Regions from separate parts of the Serratia fonticola genome, predicted to be linked through region 2. Evidence: riboswitches for the same ligand, from Rfam matches in the RefSeq annotation. Region 2 holds a riboswitch; the other holds the start of a gene.
What was found. Region 2 has a riboswitch for magnesium ahead of mgtS (protein MgtS). Riboswitches for the same ligand answer to the same signal wherever they lie in the genome.
Positions count from the first base shown of each region.

Region 1: it holds a riboswitch for magnesium, as region 2 does, so the genes downstream of both, WN53_RS26055 (magnesium transporter) here and mgtS (protein MgtS) in region 2, are expected to answer to the same signal.

Region 1 covers NZ_CP011254.1:5,867,366-5,872,860, reverse strand. Annotated here, with positions in the region: gene mnmC (bifunctional tRNA (5-methylaminomethyl-2-thiouridine)(34)-methyltransferase MnmC2/FAD-dependent 5-carboxymethylaminomethyl-2-thiouridine(34) oxidoreductase MnmC1) at 1-620, opposite strand, end outside; gene fabB (beta-ketoacyl-ACP synthase I) at 791-2,005, shown strand; M-box (ykoK) riboswitch at 2,652-2,822, shown strand; gene WN53_RS26055 (magnesium transporter) at 2,882-3,892, shown strand; gene WN53_RS26050 (hypothetical protein) at 4,084-4,512, shown strand; gene WN53_RS26045 (copper-binding protein) at 4,583-4,903, shown strand; gene WN53_RS26040 (TolC family protein) at 4,914-5,495, shown strand, end outside.
Region 2 covers NZ_CP011254.1:1,488,078-1,493,572, reverse strand. Annotated here, with positions in the region: gene WN53_RS06600 (O-antigen ligase family protein) at 165-1,865, shown strand; gene WN53_RS06595 (cation-efflux pump) at 1,938-3,302, opposite strand; gene mgtS (protein MgtS) at 3,620-3,691, opposite strand; M-box (ykoK) riboswitch at 3,977-4,163, opposite strand; gene gorA (glutathione-disulfide reductase) at 4,402-5,495, opposite strand, start outside.

The sequences.
Region 1 (5,495 bases), 1.6 Mb from region 2:
AAGCTACCGCCTGGGCGGGCAAAACGCGCCATGGTGGCAAACAGCGGTTCGCTCCACATATCGGGGTTTTTGGACGGCGCAAAGCCATCCAGGAACCAGGCGTCAATTTGATCGTTCATGCTGGCGTCAAAGTGCGGCAGCAGGGTATTGACGTCACCGAACCATAAATCGAGCGTGATCTGTCCTTCGGCAAGCAGCAGGCGGTGGCAGCCTGGCAGCGGCAAAGGCCACTGGGCGCGAAGTTCATCGGCAAAGGGGGCCAGTTCTGGCCATTGGGCATGGGCTGCCGCCAGGTCGTCCAACTGCAATGGGTATTTCTCAAAGCTGATAAAATGCAGGCGCTGCAAACTTGCTGCGGGTGCCTCCTGCCGAAAACGGGCAAAGGCCTGCCACAGGGTCAGAAAATTCAGCCCGGTACCGAAGCCGGTTTCTGCCACAATAAACAGTGAGCGTGGGTGATCGCTGAAGCGTTGTGGCAACCGGTTGCCCCCCAGAAAGACGTAGCGGGTTTCCTCCAGCCCATCCTGGTTGGAAAAATAGACGTCATCAAACTGTTTCGAAACAGGTGTACCTTGTTCATTCCAGCTTAACGCTGCGGTTTGGATGGGGGCATTGCTCACGGTAGGTTGCTCGTAACTCAAGGGATAGAGCGATTTTAACGGGGGTAGCCCCGAGGTGCAAACTGGGTAAAGATAATGCAAAATTATTCTGATCGGACTTGTTCGGCGTACATCTGTACGCTAAAGTGCGTTGCAAAATCCCGAATGTAAATTGTGGAAGAGGTACTTGAATGAAACGTGCAGTGATTACTGGCCTGGGAATCGTCTCCAGCATTGGTAACAACCAGCAGGAGGTCCTGGCAAGTCTGCAGGAAGGCCGCTCTGGGATCACCTTCTCTCAGGAGCTGAAAGATTCCGGCATGCGTAGTCACGTATGGGGTGATGTTAAACTCGACACTACCGGTCTGATTGACCGTAAAGTGATGCGCTTTATGAGCGACGCGTCGGTTTACGCCTATCTCTCCATGGAACAAGCGATTCAAGATTCCGGCCTGGCAGCCGATCAGGTTTCCAACGATCGCACCGGTCTGGTGGTCGGTTCCGGTGGTGGTTCTCCACGTAACCAGGTTGCGGGTTCTGACGGTATGCGCGCCAAAGGCCTGCGTGGCGTTGGCCCATACATGGTGACCAAGGCGATGGCATCAGGCGTTTCTGCCTGCCTGGCCACTCCATTCAAAATCCGCGGCGTGAACTACTCCATCAGCTCTGCCTGCGCAACTTCAGCACACTGTATCGGCCACGCCGTTGAGCTGATCCAACTGGGCAAACAAGACGTCGTCTTTGCTGGCGGTGGCGAAGAGCTGTGCTGGGAAATGGCCTGCGAATTCGACGCCATGGGCGCGCTGTCCACCAGCTACAACGACACGCCAGAAAAAGCTTCCCGTACCTATGACGCAGCGCGTGACGGTTTCGTTATCGCAGGCGGCGGCGGCATGGTAGTGGTTGAGGAGTTGGAGCACGCTCTGGCTCGCGGCGCACATATCTATGCGGAAATCATCGGTTACGGTGCCACTTCAGACGGTGCCGACATGGTGGCTCCATCGGGTGAAGGCGCGGTGCGTTGCATGAAGATGGCAATGCAGGGCGTAGACACACCAATCGACTACATGAACGTACACGGCACCTCCACGCCGGTCGGCGACGTGAAAGAACTGGGCGCGATCCGTGAAGTCTTTGGCGATAACACCCCGGCCATCTCTTCTACCAAAGCCATGACCGGCCACTCACTGGGTGCGGCGGGCGTGCAGGAAGCGATTTATAGCCTGCTGATGGTCGAGCACGGCTTCATTGCGCCAAGCATCAACATCGATAACCTCGATGAGAAGGCGGCTGGCATGAACATCGTGACCGAGCCAACCAAGCGTGAGCTGACCACGGTCATGTCCAACAGCTTCGGTTTCGGCGGCACCAACGCCACGCTGGTAATGCGTAAACTGCAGAAGTAAGCGCAGGGCGTCATATTATCAATCGGGCACCGTAATAGGTGCCCGATTTTTTTGTTTTTCTAGACGATGGAATACCTCAGTTCGATATTCTGCTTTCGTTCAATAAAGCGTCAGCTGAAGAAATAGAAACGGGCCACAATCAGCACCGTTAAAAGGGTTAGCGCAATGATGCTGCGCTTTAAGTTTTCCAAGGTTATTCTCCTCATTATCTACATTGCAGTATAGGCACTTTATTCAGGTCATTAATGGGGTAAATAGGATATTTAATCGACGTTGATAGAGTGAAAATACGCCTTGAAATGTCATTATGGGTCAGTATTTTTATATTTTTGTAAAATCAATAATAGGTGCCAGGGGCAGGGTCATTAATGGCGTTGCTTGTGGAATATGTCCGTATGAAATTCTAAATAACGCTTAAACCAAACTCCTGAAAGTACGATCCTCTAGCATATTATTTATCAAAAACAAAACAGCCATTATTAAATTAAACGAGGCGGCGTTTTTCGTTTAACTTAAAAAATTCTGTGATAACAATGTTTTTATTATGTTAATTTTTTGCTTTTCATATAAATGACGTATAAACAACATTTCCGTTTTTTATCTCTATCAGATAAAACCCGGCATAATGCCTGCGCTTTATCTAGCTTTACGATCTCGTTATGGCGAGGCTCCTATACGAACACAAGTTACCGCTCTAATGGCATCGAGAGAGGCCACCAAGGGTAAAACAAGCATTAGCCGAATCAAGGCATTGCTAAGGTAACTTCCCCCTGGGGATACGTTGTATAGTGCTAAACCCAAGACGTGGGGATCGGCTTTCGCTGTCCTGTCTTGTCGCCTCTATGAGACTCCATCTTTCAATCGGGAGTATCTAGAATGTCACATGTTGTATTGCAAGACCTTTACCAAAATGCCAACTTTGAAGACGACGCCGTTGCGCGTTATATGAACAAAAAAGTCTTTGTTCTGCATCAAGATCTTTACGTTGGCGAAGCCAGGAAAATATTCGTTAATCAACTTTCCAACGACGATATTCCCGCACAAATTTTTATTGAAGACGGCACCAAACTGGTGGGAGTTCTTTCTGTTAAACGCTTATTGCAGGAAGAACATAATGGCGAGCGTATCAAGGATATGATGGAAACCACCTTCTTCCATGTCAAACCCACGGACGAACGTGAACATATCGCCAAACTGGTGGACAATAATAATTTAGATATTGTGGCAGTGGTCGATAATGGCCGTTTGGTTGGCTGCTTAACGGAGCGCGAAATAGCGCAGATTATCGAGGATGAAAACACCGAGGATGCCCATATGCAAGGGGCAAGCCTGCCGCTGGATAAGCCTTACCTTGAAATGACCTCTTTCGAACTGTGGAAAAAACGCAGCGTGTGGCTGCTGTTGCTGTTCGTCGCCGAAGCTTATACCAGTACGGTTATTCAGCATTTTGAGGAGTCATTGGAAGCGGCGATTGCCCTGGCCTTCTTTATCCCGCTATTGGTGGGCACCGGGGGCAACAGCGGTACGCAAATCACCTCAACCATTGTGCGGGCCATGGCTTTGGGAGAGGTCCGTATGCGCGATGTGGGGAGCGTGCTGCGCAAGGAAATGACTACTTCGATCATGATCGCGTTAACGCTGGCCTGTGCTGGTGCGTTCCGTGGTTGGATGATGGGGATCGGCTATGAGATTACGCTCATCGTGAGCTTGACCCTGGTTTGTATTACGTTGTGGGCCGCGATTGTCTCTTCCGTGATCCCAATGGCTCTGAAACGCTTCGGTGTGGATCCTGCCGTAGTTTCCGCCCCGTTTATCACCACGCTGATAGATGGCACCGGCTTGATCATCTACTTCAAAATAGCCCAGTGGACCTTGGGGCTGAATTAATAATGGAAACCGGCGCAAGCCGGTTTTTGCTATGATTAACGGGCTTTTTAAGCCGTGTAGTTGACTGAAATCAAAGCATTTCCAGTTTGCAGGATGGTTCCGAGGCGGCTTTGTCAGCGGGTGTAAATTCCGTTCCTGTGAGGGTTTTCTGCCGATATACTCAGCGCAGTTTCTTACTCTGGAATTTTTGCATGTCGGCTTTGGCGTCCATCTCAATATCTATGCATCGGTTGCGCTTCGCCAAGAAGCGGGCCGCAGCATGGCTATTGGCCGTCTGCTGGCTACTGCTAAACAGCCAACTGGCGATCGCCAGCCATCACTGCAATCTGCAACTCACCACCGTTGCGCCAGCCGCACAGCATACGATGCATATGCAGGCCGCCGATCCGCTAGCCAATGAGATGATGCAGGCCGAAGGGCCACTGTGTGAAAAGCACTGCGTACCAGATTCTGCACAGCAAGATCACGGCAACCTGGCCTTGGCGGCGGTATTACCCGCCAGCAGTGAGCTGTTGGTTGCCGATCCTCAGCCCCAGGCACAGTTCTCACGCCTCGATTGGCAAACCCCTCCGATAGCAGGCCCGCCGGCAGAGATCGTCTTCTGCCGCTTCCGTGAATAGCCAAACCAACCGCTTTGCCGTCCAGCACGGCGACCTGAGTTGTTTTTGTCTATTTTATGGAGCTATCGTTATGCGTAATCTGATCACTGCCGTTTTCATCTCTCTGATGTTCTCTTCATTCGTCTCCGCTGCGGAGATGCAACATCACCAACATGCCAGCCAAGACGCCGCCGTCTATCACTCTAAAGGGACCATCAAGGCCTGGGGTGAGCAGAAAGTGTCGCTCGCCCATCCTGCCATCCCTGCCTTGAACTGGCCGCCGATGACCATGAATTTCCTGCAGCCCCAGCCGCCATTGCCTGCCTTGGCTGCCGGGACTGCGGTGGAGTTCAGCTTCCGTCAGGTTGACGGTGGCTATCAGCTGACCGCCATCAGCGCCAGCCAAGACTAACGGGGGCACCATGTCCAGACTACTTTCTCACCCATTGCGGGTGGGCTGGCTGCTGCTCGCCTGTTGGACGGCGAGTGCGCAGGCAACCGGCCTGACGTTGGAGCAATCGTTGGCGGCGGCGGAGCGCTATTCCGCCGAGCTTTCGGCCAACCAGCATCAGGTGAATGCGCTGCAAAACATGGCGGATTCGGCGATGGAGTTGCCCGATCCCAAGCTTACATTCGGCATTGAAAACGTGCCGGTACAGGGCGGTAACGCCCGGCGCTTGACCCGTGACGGGATGACCATGGAGCGGGTTGGCATCATGCAGGATTATGTCAGCAGCACTAAGCGCCAACGTAAGGCGGATACCCTACGGGCCGAGGCCAATAAAACCGAAGCCAGCAGTGCGACAATCCGTGCCCGTTTGCAGCAGCAGACGGCACAAGCCTGGTTGGAACTGGCGCTGAGCCAGCAGACGCTGAAGGATGCCACGGTCTTGCTCAAGGAGAGTGAACGCCAGATCGCCGCCCAACATGCCGGAGTGGCCAGCGGCAGTTCGCCCGCTGCTAACGTCATCGATGCTCGCTTGACGCTGTTGGCGATGCAGGAC
Region 2 (5,495 bases):
ACTACAGTATTGAGGAACTGCTGGACGCGAGCGTTTATATTCGGATGCATTGCCGTCATTGTTAGCTAGGGAGTACCGGTTTCAAAATAATCACCTATCTGGCGCCTAGTCCAGGCTTAGTGCGCTAAACGTACTCCTTTTTAATTCTTCCGCAGGATATTTTGATGCTGTTCGATCGCATTTTATTCTTATTGGTCTTTTTGCTTTATATGCCATTGGTAATATATGTGCCTAACCCCGGCGGGGTTGGCTTGGCGCTGCCGTTTAATCTGCTGATCTACGGCGGGGCTGCGCTGTTAATGATTGTATGCTGGCGGGTGCCACTGTTGCATTGCACTGTCATCACGCCGACCAGTCGAGCGATTCTGGCGGCTTGCCTGTTTCTGGCGCTGCCGATCCTTTTTACCCGGCCTGAATGGCAAAGTGGGGCCTTTTGGCGTCTAGCCGGTTTGTTCGCCGGTGCAGGGTTCTATTTCACCTGGTTGCAGGTGCGCATGAGCGTAGGTCAGCGACATGCGGTGCTGTACTTGATCCTATTGGCAGTCGTATTTCAGGCGCTAATTGTGTTATTGCAGCTATTTGCCCCGCAGATAGCACAATACTGGATCCCTTCTGACAGCTCCCGCGCCTTCGGTATCTTCCAGCAGCCCAACGTGTTGGCGAGTTTTATCGCTACCGGTTTAGCGCTGGCGCTGGCGGCATTTCTGCTGCCGGGATTTAGCTTGGTGCAACCTCGAGCAGAATATTGGCGTCGCTGTGCTTTGATCGTGGCGTTGGTGGTGCTGCCAATGGTATTGGTGTGGGTACAATCCCGTACTGGTTGGCTGGCGGGGATCTTAGTGCTGGGGCTGTTTGTCCTGTGCTTTGGCCGCCGTTATTCGCGGGCTGTAGCCATTTCGACTCTGCTAGTTACAGGCGGCGCCATAGCGGCTTTGGTATTGTGGTTGGGCAATGATCTGGGCGGTGCTTTGCGCTATGCCAGTCACTCTGGCTCCAACTATGCACGCTTTGTCATGCTGCACGACACACTGGCTATGATCGCCGAAAAACCACTGACCGGCTGGGGCTATGGCGGCTTTGAGTACAGTTTTCAGCATTTTCGGTTGGCGCAAGGGCTGTCCACGCAAGGTGTGGGAATTGCCCGCCACCCGCACAACGAGCTATTACTGTGGTGGGTCGAAGGGGGCCTTATTGCGCTGCTGGGCATGCTGATACTGGTATGGGCGGGCCTGAAGTTGGTGGCCCGCTCCCGTTTGCGCGATATGCAAGCTTTCTCATACGGTAAAGCGTCGGCGGGTGAGGCATTGGCATTGTGTGTGGCACTGTTGCCGATTGCGTTGCATAGCCAAACAGAATATCCATTTTACCTGTCGGCTCTGCACTGGCTAGTATTCCTGCTGTTGCTGGCCATGCTCGATCGACTGGTTGGCCCAGGACTTAGCACTGGCATGGAATTAAAACGTTTGAAATGGCCGATGTTAGCTCTGTCGTTGGCCGCGCTGTTCACTATGACGACAGGGTTTTACAGCGGGGTGGTATTGACCCAGGCGGAACGCAGGGGCTTACAGGATATGCGGCAGGTGGAAGCGTTGCCAGGTTGGTCAAGCTGGATGCATGACGATCGCCTGCAATTTGATCGACAATTGGGTGGGCTGTTAGCCTTTAACCAAACTCGTGACGAGCAGCAACTGGAAACCTACGCCCAATGGGCGCAGGACTATTTGAATCACCGTATTGATAAGAACGTTTACGCCAACCTGTTGGTGATCTTGCGTCAGCAGAAATCTGCGCGGGCTGACGCATTGCGGCAGGAAGCGGCATCGCTGTTTCCAGAGGATCCCCGTTTTGCCCAGGTTGTCTTTTAAGTCAATAGGCAAAGAATGGGCTAATTAAATCAGCCCATGCTGCGCTTTAACAAATCATTCCGCTGTGAGAGATCACAGCGGCTCAACATGCCCCACCACCCGTGATACCATCGGGAATTGTATTCTCAATTGCCGTTCAATATGGTCCACCGCATCGTGCACCGCAGAAATCGACAAGGCTGGAAGGGCTCGACAGTGAAAATTCACAATCACGCCCTGTGGCGTTTCTCGCGCCCGGATATCATGGATGTCTTGCACCAATCCGCTATTTTGCGCCGAAACCGTCAATGCTTGTTCAATCTTCGCCAGTTCGCCGTGTTCCACATCCTGGCTAGTCAGCCAATCCAGCATCTGGGGCTCCAGGTGGGTTTCGATCTCCGTATTTTCGCCCAACGTCTGGCGTAGGGCCTCCTCCACTTCGCTGGCAATATCATGCGCCTGCTCTACGCTGGCATTGGCCGGAACCAACAGATCCATCCCGATCGCCACACGGTCTGCCAATTGTTGTAGCGAAAGGCTCTGCACCACGGCCCCATGGTTGGCGGCCAGCATGCGAATACGGGTTGCCAGATCTTCATCACTTCTGGCTTGAGGGAGGGCAATCACCCGCACTTCCGAGTTGGCGTATTGCTGTTCAAGCTTGGCGGTAACGGCCTGCTTCAATTCCTTGATCCGCTCAAGCGGTAGCGTCCGGCATACCCCAACGCTCACCTCGATAAACAGCGTGGCTCCGCCACTGCGTAGGCGAATATTTTCTGTAGACAGCACCGCGGGGAAATCATTAAGCAGGGCCGCGATATCTTCCCGCGTGCCAGCAGGTGCAGTATCAATCAGGGAATCAAAGGAGCGTTTTCCTAGCTTCAAGGCGGCAGTCAGGATAAAGCAGGCGACGATCAGTGCCGCTAGTGCGTCCGCACGGGCAAAACCAAATAGCACAAAAACCATGCCCAACAGCACCACGCCGGAAGACAACATATCGGAGAAGAAATGCAGAGCATCGGCTTCCAGAGCCGCGCTGTTGGTGGCTTTGGCCACACGGTTCAAGGCCCGGACACGGAAGAAGTCAACCACAATGGACACCAGCAGTACCGCAATCACTACCGGTGCAGCCACAATCTGGTTTGCCTCACCTATCAGGCTGCTTACTGCTTCAAAGACGATCCAACCCCCAGCCGCCAGCAGGAGGAGTACCTCAAACAATGCGGCCAGATTCTCAACCTTGCCATGGCCGAAGTGATGGTCATCATCAGCAGGCTTATCGCTGACGCTCACCGCCCACCAGGTGATGCTGGTGGCAATAAAATCGGTAAATGAATGGATACCTTCGGATATCAGGCCAATACTGCCGGTAAATATACCCGCGATAAATTTACCTAACGCCAACAATCCGCTGATAATCATCGAGTTTCGGGCGACGGCCTGTTTTTGATTTTGCATAGCACAGCTCATAGTTGAATTAAAAAAATCAGCGTTTGGTTTTTACGGAACATTGCCAGACAAAAGCGACGAGCAGCAAGCTTGCGGTAGCTGTCAGCAATAAACAGGAGAGAAATGCAGTTTGACCGGTGGAATGTAAATAAATCTCATTAATTCCTACCGAGATCATAAAAATAGCGTACAGCAATCCAAGAATAAAAATCATCATCATTATCACGCGCGGTAAATACCGTCCGTTTATTGCGGTTATTCATCCTCCCCGCAATGATTTGATGAGGCTACGGGGAGGATGATGCTAGGCGGATCTTTTTCGTTCATTAGTCATCCCATTTGGTGCTCAGATAGGCTGCAATCAGCCCCAGTGAGCTGACGAAAAACAAAAATCCCATAAAAAACATCATATTTCCCATAATTTTATCCTCGGTTAACTGTAATCGATAACGACCTCTGTGGTTAAAAGTAAGTGTGCAACGTAGTCTCTGGCTTCATTCACCGTCAGGGTACCTGCGCGGAGAAAAAGTCAGCGTTCAAAGAGTTAGCAATGGCTGACCCGCCTGTGTTGCTGGCGCGGTAGCGGTCATCGCTGAGGAGTCTGGAAGTCATTGACCCTATTGCTGTTTAAACTTCAACAGTGCATCGCATAGGGGAGTAAACCAAAGAGGGGGAGTGCAGAAAGCCTATCTCCGCGTCCAGGTTTTAGCACTATACAACGTATCTGAACAATGTATCTGAAGAACAGTTCAGAAGTTACCTTGGGCTGAACCTTAATCCGATAAAGCCTGTCTTAACCTTGGGCATCTCTCGATGTCGTCAGATCAGTAACCTGTGTTTGTATAGGAGCCTCGCCAAACGAGATACTGCATATAACTACGCGGTGATTATAGGCGTGCTGGGCGCGATTGTGCTCGAAAATCGGCACCTCGTTGAGGTGATATTTAAGAAGTTATATTTAAACGAACGATTTATCTTAATGAACGATAATTTTGCAGTGATATAAACACCATGACGGGGATATTCAATTACCTTAATCAGCATTTATACGCTGAATAAAAGCAAAAACCGACCTTTTACAGTCGGTTTTACAGTTAGGAATGCACTATTACCGCATAGTCACGAATTCTTCCGCTGCGGTTGGGTGGATCGCCACGGTGTTGTCGAAGTCTTTCTTGGTCGCGCCCATCTTGATTGCCACGGCAAAGCCCTGCAGGATTTCATCCATGCCAAAGCCAATCCCGTGCAGGCCAACGATCTTCTCTTCTTCACCCACACATACCAGCTTCATGCGGCACGGCTGGCGATGCTGAGTTACGGCGCTGTACATGGCGGTGAAGGACGATTTATAGACCTTCACTTTGTCCTCGCCAAACTGCTCCTTCGCCTGCGGTTCGGTCAGGCCAATGGTGCCAATTGGCGGGTGGCTGAACACCACGGTGGCGATGTTGCTGTAGTCCAGATGTTCGTCCGGCTTGTTGTTGAACAGGCGCTCGGACAGGCGACGGCCAGCGGCGACGGCAACCGGGGTCAGCTCAACCGCACCGGTGTTGTCACCTACCGCGTAGATGCCTTTCACGTTGGTGTTCTGGAATTTGTCGACTTCGATGTAACCTTTGGCATTGGTTTTCACGCCGGTCACTGCCAGGTTCAGATTATCGGTCGCTGGTTCGCGGCCGATGGCCCAGACCAGGCTGTCCACGGTGAACTCTTTGCCGTTTTCCAACGCCAGCGTCAGGCTGCCGTCGGCGTTTTTGACGATGGATTTTGGAAGGGATTCGGTGTGCAGGGTTGGCCCTTCGGTGTTCATCACCTCAACCAGGGTTTCAACAATCATCGGATCGAAGGTACGCAGCGGGGCGTGTTTACGCACGAACAGGTGCGTTTCCGCTCCCAGCGCGTTCATCACACCGGCAATTTCTACCGCGATGTAGCCAGCACCTACCACTGCCACGCGTTTTGGCATGGCATCCAGCTCAAAGAAGCCGTCGGAGTCTATGCCGTATTCGGCACCTGGGATCGACGGATGGCTCGGGCGGCCACCGGTCGCGATCAGAATATGGTCGGCGGTGATTTTCTCGCCGTTAACTTCTACGGTATGCGCGTCAATAAAACGGGCAAAACCTTTGATCACGTCAACCTTGTTTTTACCCAGCACGTTATCGTAGGAAGTATGAATACGATCGATGTAGGCGGTGCGGT